Methylococcus capsulatus: one gene and its partner. The main gene of each other region encodes a partner of the protein of the gene in region 2 in a complex. Links are inferred from orthologs where the notes say so. Each region holds a gene or a part of one and is shown on either strand. Other genes may lie near its edges.

Region 1 (4,260 bases), 920 kb from region 2 along the record:
GTGCGGACGCCTGCCCCCTGCCCAAGGATACACGCACGGTGATCTCCGGCCGCTGCATCACGGCGACACCACGCGCCTCGGTATAGTCGCTGTCGCGCCCCCCACCGGCAACGATTCGGACCTCGTCCAGCCAGATCGCCACCCGCGAAATGTCCAGATCCTTACACCCCGCCCGTCCGACTGCCGCCAGAATGCGGCCCCAATTGGGATCACTCGCGAAGAAGGCGGTCTTTACCAGGGGCGAATGCGCGATGGTCTTCCCGACCAGCCTGGCTTCGTCTTCCGAGGCCGCTTCTTCGACCAGGATGCGAATGAATTTGGTGGCGCCCTCCCCATCACGGACGATCGCTTCGGCCAGCTCCTCGAGCACCGCGTCCACGGCGGACTGAAAGGCCCTCAGATGCGCACTCCCCGGCTCGATCGGCGATGCTTCCGAGCGCTGGCTCGCCATCAGCACGCAGGCGTCATTGGTCGAGGTATCACCATCGACGGTGATGCAATTGAAGGAGCGGTTCACCGCCTGCTCGAGAACGCTCTGCAACAGCCCGGCCCCGATCCGGGCATCGGTGGCGACGAAGGCCAGCATGGTGGCCATGTCGGGGTGGATCATGCCGGCGCCCTTGGCGATACCGGACACGAATATGGGATAGCCTTCGATATCGATTCTGCGTGTCGCCTTCTTAGGGCGGGTATCAGTGGTCATGATGGCGCGGGCGGCCTTATCCCAGCCTTCCTCCGACAGAGTCTCGTAGGCTTTTGGCAAGGCGGCGCGGATCTTATCGAGCGGCAGATATTCACCGATCACCCCGGTGGAAAAGGGCATGACCCGCTCGGCGGGTCCCCCGACAAGCGCTGCGACCGCCTCGCAGCTCGCTCGAGCATCCGCCAGACCTCGCGCCCCGGTACCGGCATTGGCGTTGCCGGAATTCACCAGCAGCCAGCGCGGTGCCTGCCGCAAATGCTCGCGCGCTAAGGAAACCGGCGCCGCGCAGAAGGCATTCCGGGTGAATACGGCCGCGCAGGCCGAACCTTCCGCCATTTCGATGAGCAGCACGTCGTCGCGGCCGACTTGCTTGATGGCCGCCGCTGCCGTACCCAAACGAATCCCGGCTATCGGAAAGAGGCGGATGTCTGCCAGCTTTCTGTCCTCAGGCGAGGCGGCCATGGCACTGCTTGTATTTTTTCCCGGAACCGCAAGGGCAAGGATCGTTGCGGCCGATCTTTTCGCCGGAACGAACGAAAGGCCGCGGACCTTCAGGAATCGCATAGCCTTCGGATTCTTCCGGCGGTGCGGCGGCAGGTTCTTCGAGGGTCAGAGCGCTGACCTCGGCATGTTGGAACTGCATTTCCTGCGGCTGGCGGCCCTGCTCCTCCATCTCCTGGACTTCTTCCTCGGAATGGACCTGAACGCGGGAGACGATGCCAACCACTTCCTGCTTGATGCTGTCGAGCATGCCGGTGAACATCTCGAAGGCTTCCCGCTTGTATTCCTGCTTGGGATCCTTCTGGGCGTAGCCGCGCAGATGGATTCCTTGGCGCAGATGGTCCATCGAGGCCAGATGCTCTTTCCATGCGTTGTCGAGTACCTGCAGCATCACCGACTTCTCGAAATGACGCATGACCTGCGGTCCGATCGCTTCGACCTTGGCGGCGTAAGCTGCATCGGCCTCTTGAATGATGCGATCCAGTAAGCTCTCCTCATGGAGGTCGGGCTCATCCTCCAGCCATCGCCGTATCGGCAGGCTCAAGCCGATCTCGCGCTCGATCACCTCCTCCAAGCCCCGGACATCCCACTGTTCCTCGAGGCTGTGCGGAGGTATGTGTTCGGCGAACATGCGGCCAATCACATCGTGGCGGATATCCTCGATGGTCTTGGAAATGTCGTCGGCCCGCATCAGTTCGGTGCGCATGTGGTAGATCACCTTGCGCTGATCGTTGGCGACGTTGTCGTATTCCAGCAACTGCTTGCGGATGTCGAAATTGCGCGCTTCCACCTTGCGCTGAGCGTTCTCGATGGCGCGGGTCACCCACGGATGTTCGATCGACTCCCCTTCCTTCATACCGAGGCGTTGCATGAGCACCGCCACCCGGTCGGAAGCGAATATGCGCATGAGGGGATCTTCCAGAGAAAGATAGAAGCGGCTGGAGCCGGGATCCCCCTGACGTCCGGAACGGCCGCGCAGCTGGTTGTCGATGCGGCGCGATTCATGGCGCTCGGAGCCGATAACATGGAGACCACCGGCGGCCACGGCGGCATCATGGCGTTGCTGCCACTCCGCCTTGATCCGCTCGGCCATGGCGGGATCGGCATGAGCCAGATCCTCTTCAAGACTGCCTCCCAGCACGATGTCCGTACCTCGCCCGGCCATGTTGGTGGCGATGGTGACCGCTCCCGGCCGGCCGGCCTGGGCGATGATGTGAGCTTCCTGCTCATGATGCTTGGCGTTGAGCACCTGATGCGGCACGCCGGCCTGGCGCAGGATGCCGGACAGCAGTTCCGAGTTCTCGATCGACGTGGTGCCGACCAGCACCGGCTTGCCGTGTTCGACGCAATACTTGATGTCCTCGACGATTGCAGCGAATTTCTCGCGGGCGGTGAGATAGACCAGATCCCCCATGTCGTTCCGGATCATCGGCCGGTTCGGCGGAACCATGACCACCTCGAGGCCATAGATCTGGTGGAACTCGGCCGCCTCGGTGTCCGCCGTACCGGTCATGCCCGCCAGTTTTTCGTAAAGGCGGAAGTAATTCTGAAAGGTGATCGAGGCCAGCGTCTGGTTCTCGTTGTGCACCGGAACGTTTTCCTTCGCCTCCACCGCCTGGTGCAACCCCTCCGACCAGCGCCGGCCGGGCATGGCGCGGCCCGTGAATTCGTCGACGATGATGACCTGCCCGTCGCGCACGATATAGTCCACATCGCGCTGAAAGAGCGCATGTGCTTTCAGTGCGGCGTTGATGTAGTGCATGAGTCGGATGTTGACGGCATCGTAGAGGCTTTCGTCGGCACCGATCAACCCCTGTTCCACCATCAGCCGCTCGATGGTCTCGTGGCCGCTCTCCGTCAGATAAACCTGGCGGGCTTTCTCGTCCACCCAATAATCGCCGGGGCCGCCCTCCGTTTCCTGGCGGGTCAGATGAGGAATCAGGGTGTTGACTTTGTGATAGAGGTCACTGCGATCTTCGGTCGGACCCGAGATGATCAGAGGGGTTCGCGCCTCGTCGATGAGAATGGAGTCCACTTCGTCGACGATCGCGAAAAACGGATCGCGCTGCACCCGCTGATCCAGGCTGAACGCCATGTTGTCACGCAGGTAGTCGAAGCCGAATTCGTTGTTGGTGCCGTAGGTAATATCGCAGGCATAGGCCCGACGGCGCTGTTCCTGGTCCAGATTGCTGACGATGACGCCGGTGCTCAAACCCAGAAAACCGTAAAGTTTGCCCATCCACTCGGCGTCGCGCCGCGCCAGATAATCGTTCACTGTCACCACATGGCAGCCTTTGCCTGGCAGGGCGTTGAGATAGGCGGCCAGGGTAGCGACCAAGGTCTTGCCTTCGCCGGTTTTCATCTCGGCGATCTTCCCGTCGTTCAGCACCATGGCGCCGATCAGCTGAACATCGAAATGACGCATGTTCAGCACGCGCCGCGAAGCCTCCCTCACCACTGCGAAAGCTTCCACCAGCAGGTCGTCGAGCGCCTCACCGCGACTCAGCCGCTCCCGGAATTCCACGGTCTTCCGTCCCAATGCCTCGTCGCTCAGCGACGCAATCGTAGGTTCGAGCTGGTTGATCTTCTTGACCAGCCGCCTCTTGCGTTTGATGATTCGGTCGTTGCGGCTGCCGACGACTTTTCTGACAAGCTTGCCAAGCATGATTGGGTGAATTCCGGACAAAAACGTAATCCGTGCATGATACCGCAAAACCCAACCCCTGGAAAAATGCAGGGAGTAGGCCGGTGTGCGAACGGGTAAAGCGGCTGCGGAGGTATGCTGCGAAGGTATAATGAATAACGGCAATCTCCCACGCTTACCTCCACCATGAGCACCGCGGCAGCGGCTTTCGACATCAAGACCTTCCTCGCCACCCTCACCGGTGCGCCCGGCGTCTACAAGATGCTGGATCGGAACGGCGAGGTGATCTACGTCGGCAAGGCGAAGAACCTGAAGAAGCGTGTGGCCAGCCACTTCGCTCAACGCGCCAGCTCGCCCAAGCAGAACGCGATGGTGGCCCGGGTGCAGGCGATTGAGGTCACCGTAACCCGCA
Region 2 (7,736 bases):
GCATGCATCGGTCAGCCGGATCCAGATCAATCGGTTGGCGAACAATGCCCAGATCACGATCCACACGGCGAGACCGGGAATCGTCATCGGCAAACGCGGTGAGGACATCGACGCGCTGCGGCGCGATGTGTCTCGCTTCATGGGCGTTCCCGTGCAGGTCAGCGTCGAAGAGATCCGCAAGCCCGAGCTGGATGCGCAGCTCGTGGCGGAAGGCGTGGCTCAGCAGTTGGAGAAGCGCATCATGTTCCGGCGGGCCATGAAGCGGGCGGTGCAGAACACGCTGCGTGTGGGTGCCGAAGGTATCAAGATCAGTGTCGCCGGCAGGCTCAATGGTGCCGAGATCGCGCGGACGGAATGGTATCGCGAGGGTCGTGTGCCGCTTCACACCTTCCGCGCGGATATCGATTACGGTTTCGCTGAGGCTGTGACCACATATGGGGTCATCGGCGTAAAGGTGTGGATTTTCAAAGGTGAGGTTTTCGAGCCTGTGCATGCGGAGTCGAAGACTCGCAGTGCGGTCGAAGCTTGATGAGGTCGTGCCATGTTGCAGCCAAAAAGAACCAAGTACAGAAAACAGCATAAGGGGCGCAATACCGGCTTGGCCATCGCCGGCAGCAAGGTGTCCTTCGGTGAGTATGGCCTCAAGGCTACCACTCGCGGTAGAATAACCGCCCGCCAAATCGAGGCAGCCCGTCGGACCATCTCCCGCCACGTGAAGCGCGGCGGAAAAATCTGGATTCGCGTATTTCCGGACAAGCCCATCAGCAAGAAGCCGCTGGAGGTTCGCATGGGTAGCGGCAAGGGCAGCGTGGAGTACTGGGTTGCGGAAGTCAAGCCCGGCACCATGCTGTACGAACTCGAAGGCGTCAGTGAAGATCTGGCCCGCGAGGCGTTCCGGTTGGCAGCGGCGAAGCTGCCGGTGCAGACCACTTTTTCCCTGCGCACGGTGATGTGATGAAGGCCAGCGAATTGAGAGCGAAACAAGTCGAAGAACTCAAGTCGACGTTGATGGATCTGCATCGGGAGGCGTTCAGCTTGAGGATGCAGCAGGCGACCGGCCAGTTGAGCAAGTCCCATCAGATCAGGGCAGTGAGGCGCGATATCGCGCGAGTGAATATGGTTCTGGCAGAAAAAGGCGGAAAGGTATGACGGCGAGCGAAGGTCGCGTGCGGAGCGTCACCGGGCGCGTGGTGTCGAACAAGATGGATCGGACCATCGTGGTCGCCATTGAGCGGCAGGTGTCCCATCCCTTGTATGGCAAGTATATCCGGCGCACCACGAAGGTGCTGGCGCACGATGAAAACAACGAGTGCGGTATCGGTGATCTGGTGACTCTCTATGCATCCCGGCCGATCTCGAAGAAAAAAGCCTGGACTCTCGGCGCAGTCGTCGAGCGGGCGGTATGAAGCTGTCCACCAGGGCCTTGAGCGAATATTTGGAGATTTGAACGATGATACAGATGCAGACCTGTCTGGATGTCGCGGACAACAGCGGCGCGCGGCAAGTCATGTGTATTAAGGTCCTTGGTGGGTCCAAGCGGCGGTACGCGAATGTCGGCGACGTCATCAAGGTTAGTGTAAAAGACGCGATTCCCCGAGGGCGCGTCAAGAAGGGTGAAGTCTATAACGCTGTGGTTGTTCGCACTCGCAAGGGCGTGCGGCGTGCCGACGGTTCTCTAATCCGCTTCGATAACAATGCCGCAGTGATTCTGAACAACCAGCATCAGCCCATCGGCACCCGAATTTTCGGGCCAGTCACGCGTGAGCTTCGCTCTGAGAAGTTCATGAAGATTATCTCCCTGGCGCCGGAAGTGCTTTGACGTAAGAAGGTGTTGCCCCATGCGTAGGATCAAGAAAGGCGATCAGGTTATCGTCATCGCCGGAAAAGATAAAGGAAAGAAAGGCTTGGTGCTGTCGGTGCTGAGCGAGGACAAGTTGGTGGTCGAGGGTGTCAATCTCGTCCGGAAACATCAGCGCCCGAACCCCATGAGAGGAGTGACCGGCGGCATCGTCGAAAAGGCCATGCCGATCCACAGTTCCAACGTGGCGCTGTTCAACGCCGCCACCAACAAGGGAGACCGCGTGGGTTTCCGGTTGCTGGCCGACGGCAGGAAGGTCCGTTTCTACCGGTCCACCAACGAACTGATTGACGCTTGAGAAGCGGATGTGTCATGCCTAGGTTAGAAGACCATTACAAAGAGAAAGTCGTACCGGAATTGATGGCGCGATTTGGATACAAATCCATCATGGAGGTTCCGCGCCTGGTGAAGATCACCCTCAACATGGGGGTGGGCGAGGCGGTCGCGGACAAGAAGATCCTGCAGAATGCGGTCGAGAACATGCAGGCGATCGGAGGTCAGAAGCCCATCGTCACGCATGCCCGGAAGTCGATTGCGGGTTTCAAGATCCGGGAGGGCATGCCCGTGGGCTGCAAAGTCACTCTGCGGCGCGCGCGGATGTATGAATTTCTGGACCGCCTCATCAGTGTTGCGATTCCTCGCATACGCGATTTCCGGGGGCTGAACCCGAAGGCCTTCGACGGTCGGGGCAACTACTCCATGGGTGTGCGGGAGCAGATCATTTTCCCGGAAATCGATTATGACAAGATCGACGCCATCCGGGGTATGGATATCACCATCACATCGACAGCGAAATCGGACGCCGAAGCCAAGGCATTGCTCGAGGCGTTCAAGTTTCCTTTCCGGACGTAACAAGGGGCAGTCGTGGCAAAAAAATCAATGATCGCGCGCGAAGTGAAGCGCCAAAAGCTGAACAGCCGTTACGAAAAAAAGAGGGCGGAGCTGAAGGCTCTCATTAAGGGCGTGGATACCCCCGATGAACAGAGGGAAGCGGCGATCGTCGCATTGCAGAAGTTGCCGCGCGACAGTGCCGCCATGCGACAACGCAACCGCTGCCAGCTGACCGGGCGGCCGCATGGCTTCTACCGTAAGTTCGGACTGGGGCGTAACAAATTGCGTGAATGTGTCATGCGCGGTGAAGTACCGGGTGTGGTCAAGGCGAGCTGGTAAGGCGAACCGCTAAAGTATCGGAGTTTATAGTTATGAGTATGTCAGATCCTTTGAGCGATCTCCTTACGCGGATACGCAACGGTCAGGCCGCCGGTAAGGCAGAGGTCACCGTACCTGCGTCGAAGCTGAAGCGGGCCGTGTGCCAGGTATTGAAGGAAGAAGGCTATATTGCCGGTTATTCCGACACGTCGGAACAGGTCAAACACAACATCCGCATCGAGCTCAAGTATTACAACGGTGCGCCGGTCATCGATAAGATCCAGCGGTTCAGCAAACCGGGCTGCCGGCGCTATCGGGGTCGCGACGAACTGCCCAAAGTCATGGGGGGGTTCGGCATCGCGATAGTGTCGACATCCAAGGGCGTGATGTCCGACCGCAAAGCCAGATCGCTCGGTGAAGGCGGCGAAGTTCTCTGTGTCGTTGAATGATGTTTCTACAGGTTGGCCGATATGTCTCGTGTAGCGAATAATCCAATCTCCATTCCGAAGGGTGTGGAAGTCAGTATCGCCGATGGTGTTGTAACCGCAAAGGGCAAGAATGGACTTCTGTCGCGTGCAGTTCCGTCAGGGCTCAGTGTCAACCTGGAAGGCGGTGTATTGTCCGTTCATTACGACAAGAACGATCAGCGGCAGAATGCTCTCGCCGGGACGACGCGGGCGAATCTGGCCAACATGATCGTCGGTGTCAGCAGCGGCTTCGAGCGTAAGCTCTCTCTGGTCGGTGTGGGGTATCGGGCGCAAGCCAAGGGCGATGTGCTGAGTCTCAGTCTGGGATTCTCGCATCCGGTGGAATTCAAGGTTCCTGCAGGCGTCGTGGTCGAGACTCCTTCGCAGACCGATATCGTGGTCAAAGGCGCCGACCGGCAGGTCGTCGGTCAGGTGGCTGCCGACATTCGTGCGTTCCGCTCCCCGGAACCGTATAAGGGCAAGGGTGTCCGCTATGCGGACGAGGTCATCATCCGCAAGGAAGCGAAGAAGAAGTAAGGCAAGATCAATGGATAAAAAACAGGCCCGCCTCAAAAGGGCAGCAAAAACACGGCATGTCATTCGCGCCATGGGGGCGAACCGGCTGACGGTCCATCGTACTCCCAGGCATATTTATGCCCAGGTCATCGCTCCGGACGGCGGTACGGTTCTCGCGTCCGCCTCGACGCTTGAGCCTGCCGTCCGCGAAACGTTGTCGGTGACCGGAAACAAAGATGCCGCCATCGCAGTGGGTCGTCGCATCGCGGAAAAAGCACTTGCAGCGGGCATTTCCAGCGTCGCTTTCGACCGGTCCGGATTCAAATATCACGGGCGGATCAAGGCGCTGGCCGATGCGGCGCGCGAAGCCGGCCTTCAGTTCTAGCGAGGAATATCAATGGCAAACGTGAGTACTCAGGCAGGCGCGGGCGAGGGGCTGCAGGAAAAGCTGGTCGCCGTCCGGCGCGTCTCCAAGGTGGTCAAAGGCGGACGGCAGTTTGGATTCACGGCACTGACCGTGGTGGGAGACGGCAACGGCCGCGTCGGCTTCGGCCTCAGCAAGGCACGCGAGGTGCCTGTGGCGATCCAGAAGTCGATGGAGCAAGCGCGCAAGAACATGCGCAAGGTCGCGCTTAATGGACAGACTTTGCACCATCCGGTGACGGCCGCGGCTGGGGCGGCCAAGGTACACATGCAGCCCGCGTCGGAGGGCACCGGCATCATCGCTGGCGGTGCGATGCGCGCCGTGTTCGAGGTCGTCGGAGTGCATAATGTCCTTGCGAAGTGCATCGGCACCAACAACCCGATCAACGTCGTTCGCGCAACCATTAAAGGTTTAACGGCATTGCGGGATCCTAAATCCGTTGCTGCCAAACGCGGCATGACGGTCGAAGAGTTGCTGGGGTGATCGCGATGACGACAAAAACTTTGCGAGTCACTCAGGTGCGCAGTTCCAACGGAAGGCTAGATTCCCACAAAGCCTGTCTTCGCGGGCTGGGATTGCGCAAACCTCATCACAGTGTTGAAGTTCGGGGCACGCCGGAGGTTTTGGGTATGATCTCCAAAGTCTCCTACCTGCTCAAGGTTGAGGAAATCTGACATGTTTTTGAACACTATCGGCGCGCGGGACGGCAGCCGTCCTGCAAAAAAGCGGCGGGGTCGGGGCATTGGTTCGACGCTGGGGAAAACCAGCGGTCGCGGGCATAAAGGGCAAAAGGCTCGCGCAGGCGGCTTCCATAAGGTCGGTTTCGAAGGCGGTCAGATGCCGCTACAGCGTCGCTTGCCGAAGGTGGGTTTCCGCAGTGCGAAGAAGCGCTTCGTTGCAGAAGTGACGCTGGCGCAGCTTTCGAAAGTGGGCGGAGGCATTATTGGGCTGGCGGAGCTTAAGGAGGCGGGTCTCGTTCCGGCCGAGGCGAAGACGGTGAAGATCATCGCCACCGGTGACGTGACCGGAGCGCTGACCGTCCGTGGTGTGGGGGTGACACAAGGTGCCCGCGCCGCGATCGAAGGCGCAGGCGGCAAAGTGGAAAGCTGATGAGCACCATCAACCCCTTGATGGCCGACCGCGGCGGCAGGTTCACTGAGCTTCGTCAGCGCCTGCTGTTCGTCGTCGGAGCGTTGATCGTGTTCCGGATTGGCGCACATATTCCCATACCCGGTGTCGATCCCAAGGCGTTGGCGGCCATGTTCAATCAACAAGGCAGCTCGATCCTTGATATGGTGAACATGTTTTCCGGCGGCGCCCTGAAGCGGCTGAGTATTTTTGCTCTCGGGATCATGCCCTACATTTCGGCGTCGATTATTTTGCAGCTGATGACGATCGTCGTTCCCAAGCTGGAGCAATTGAAGAAAGAGGGTGAATCGGGGCGGAAGAAGATCAACCAGTACACCCGGTATGCGACGGTTGTTCTGGCGTCTTTCCAAGCTACAGGGGTGGCGTTGGCGCTGCAGAATCAGAGCGCGGGTGGTGCACCTATCGTTGTGTCTCCGGGATTTCAGTTCGTTGCCCTCACCGCAATTTCGCTCGTCACCGGCACCATGTTTTTGATGTGGCTTGGCGAGCAGGTGACCGAGCGGGGACTGGGCAATGGCATCTCGATCATCATCTTCGCCGGTATCGTGGCGGGTCTGCCTTCGGCTGTGGGCGGAACGCTCGAGCTGGCACGCACCGGCGAATTGAGTGCGTTCAGCATTATCGGTATCGCTGCGATCGCGGTTGCCGTGACATGGCTGGTGGTATTCGTCGAAAAAGGACAGCGGCGGATTACGATCAACTACGCCAAGCGTCAGGAAGGGCGGCGCATGTATGCGGCCCAGAAGAGCTTTCTGCCCCTGAAACTGAATATGTCCGGGGTCATTCCGCCGATTTTTGCCTCGTCGATCATCCTGTTTCCCGCGACCCTTGCAGGTTGGTTCGGAAATTCTGAAAAGTTGATCTGGCTGCAGGACATAGCGAGCACCCTATCTCCAGGGCAGCCGCTCTATGTTCTCTGTTATGCGGCGGCGATCATGTTTTTCTGCTTTTTCTACGCGGCATTGGTTTTCAACTCCAATGAGACGGCAGAGAACTTGAAAAAATCTGGTGCGTTCATTCCGGGAATCCGACCCGGTCAACAGACTGCGCGGTATATTGACACCGTCATGACTCGGCTGACGTTGGTTGGCGGTATCTATATCACTGCAGTGTGTCTGTTGCCGGAATTCTTGATTGTATATTGGAACGTACCATTTTATTTCGGCGGTACTTCGTTGTTGATCATAGTCGTCGTGGTCATGGATTTCATGGCACAGATCCAGACCTATGTGATTTCGCAGCAATACGAAGGATTGTTGAAGAAAACCAATATCAACATCAGGTGATTTTCTTGAGATCACCGGGGAAACATCATGAAAGTTAGAGCATCAGTTAAGCGCATTTGCCGGAACTGCAAGGTCCTGAAGAGGAACGGTATCGTCCGGATCATTTGTAAAGATGCCCGCCACAAGCAGCGGCAGGGTTGATGGGGTTGTCGCCGTTGTGAGAACGGCAGCGGCTGTGTATAATGGCCGGCTTTCGCTCAGCGGCTTAGAGTTGGAGTTCGTTTAAATGGCGCGTATTGCTGGAGTCAACATCCCAGATCACAAGCATGTAGTTATCTCACTGACCGCGATCTACGGCATCGGGCGTACGCGCGCAGGTCTGATCTGCAAAAGCGCGGGGATCGAGACTGACAAGAAAGTCAGAGAGCTGAGCGATGAGCAGGTCGAGCGGTTGCGTGGGGAGGTCGCGAAGTTCGTCGTCGAGGGCGATCTTCGGCGCGAGGTGGCCATGAACATCAAACGACTCATGGATCTCGGTTCCTACCGCGGCATGAGGCATAGGCGCGGTTTGCCGGTGCGGGGACAACGCACCCGCACCAACGCCCGCACCCGAAAGGGGCCGCGTCGTCCGATCAAGAAATAGAGGTACGGTAAGAAATGGCTACGACAGGTCGCCCCGTCAAAAGGATTAAAAGAGATATCTCAGACGGTATCGCGCATATCAGCGCGTCGTTCAACAACACGATTATCACCATCACCGACAGAAAAGGCAACGCGCTTTCGTGGGCCAGCGCCGGCGCTTCTGGCTTTCGTGGATCGCGCAAGAGCACGCCTTTTGCTGCTCAGGTTGCAGCCGAGAAAGCAGGATCGGTGGCAAAGGAGTATGGCATCAAAAATCTGGACGTTCACGTCACCGGTCCAGGCCCGGGAAGGGAGTCGGCCGTGCG

Evidence for each region. Proteins that work in one complex are often made in the same cells at the same time.
Region 1: the proteins of secY (region 2) and secA are in contact, whole or in part, in a crystal structure (PDB 3DIN), measured with the Thermotoga maritima proteins. The link is inferred for Methylococcus capsulatus from one-to-one orthologs. Residues at the interface, in WP_004081795.1 of Thermotoga maritima: Glu108, Gly109, Glu110, Glu111, Ala236, Glu237, Arg238, Arg239, Ile240, Thr241, Ile242, Gln243, Tyr244, Ala245, Arg246, Arg247, Val248, Thr249, Gly250, Arg251, Arg252, Val253, Tyr254, Gly256, Ala257, Ser258, Thr259, Tyr260, Leu261, Pro262; in WP_004082002.1 of Thermotoga maritima: Glu261, Ala262, Arg263, Lys300, Ala301, Arg302, Thr303, Ile304, Ile305, Leu323, Tyr324, Asp325, Pro326, Val329, Ser330, Tyr333, Ile336, Lys340, Phe345, Val349, Glu363, Phe364, Tyr374, Ser375, Gly376, Gly377, Glu393, Ile395, Thr482, Ser483.

The regions. Positions count from the first base shown.
Region 1 is NZ_CP104311.1:2,596,516-2,600,775, reverse strand. The notes cover bases 949-4,260. They hold secA (preprotein translocase subunit SecA), read right to left. Parts: upstream 3,870-4,260; coding sequence 1,149-3,869; downstream 949-1,148. Other genes in these bases: uvrC (excinuclease ABC subunit UvrC), read left to right, coding at 4,035-4,260; argJ (bifunctional glutamate N-acetyltransferase/amino-acid acetyltransferase ArgJ), read right to left, coding at 949-1,165. In the rest of the region: more of argJ, read right to left, coding at 1-948. UniProt on the Escherichia coli protein: Required for protein export, interacts with the SecYEG preprotein conducting channel.
Region 2 is NZ_CP104311.1:1,670,948-1,678,683, forward strand. Bases 4,767-7,686 are described here. They hold secY (preprotein translocase subunit SecY), read left to right. Parts: upstream 4,767-5,523; coding sequence 5,524-6,849; downstream 6,850-7,686. Other genes in these bases: rpsE (30S ribosomal protein S5), read left to right, coding at 4,767-4,897; rpmD (50S ribosomal protein L30), read left to right, coding at 4,903-5,088; rplO (50S ribosomal protein L15), read left to right, coding at 5,090-5,524; rpmJ (50S ribosomal protein L36), read left to right, coding at 6,877-6,990; rpsM (30S ribosomal protein S13), read left to right, coding at 7,076-7,432. In the rest of the region: rpsC (30S ribosomal protein S3), read left to right, coding at 1-529; rplP (50S ribosomal protein L16), read left to right, coding at 542-955; rpmC (50S ribosomal protein L29), read left to right, coding at 955-1,149; rpsQ (30S ribosomal protein S17), read left to right, coding at 1,146-1,406; rplN (50S ribosomal protein L14), read left to right, coding at 1,451-1,819; rplX (50S ribosomal protein L24), read left to right, coding at 1,839-2,156; rplE (50S ribosomal protein L5), read left to right, coding at 2,171-2,710; rpsN (30S ribosomal protein S14), read left to right, coding at 2,723-3,028; rpsH (30S ribosomal protein S8), read left to right, coding at 3,061-3,456; rplF (50S ribosomal protein L6), read left to right, coding at 3,478-4,011; rplR (50S ribosomal protein L18), read left to right, coding at 4,022-4,375; more of rpsE, read left to right, coding at 4,388-4,766; more of rpsK, read left to right, coding at 7,687-7,736. UniProt on the Escherichia coli protein: The central subunit of the protein translocation channel SecYEG. Consists of two halves formed by TMs 1-5 and 6-10.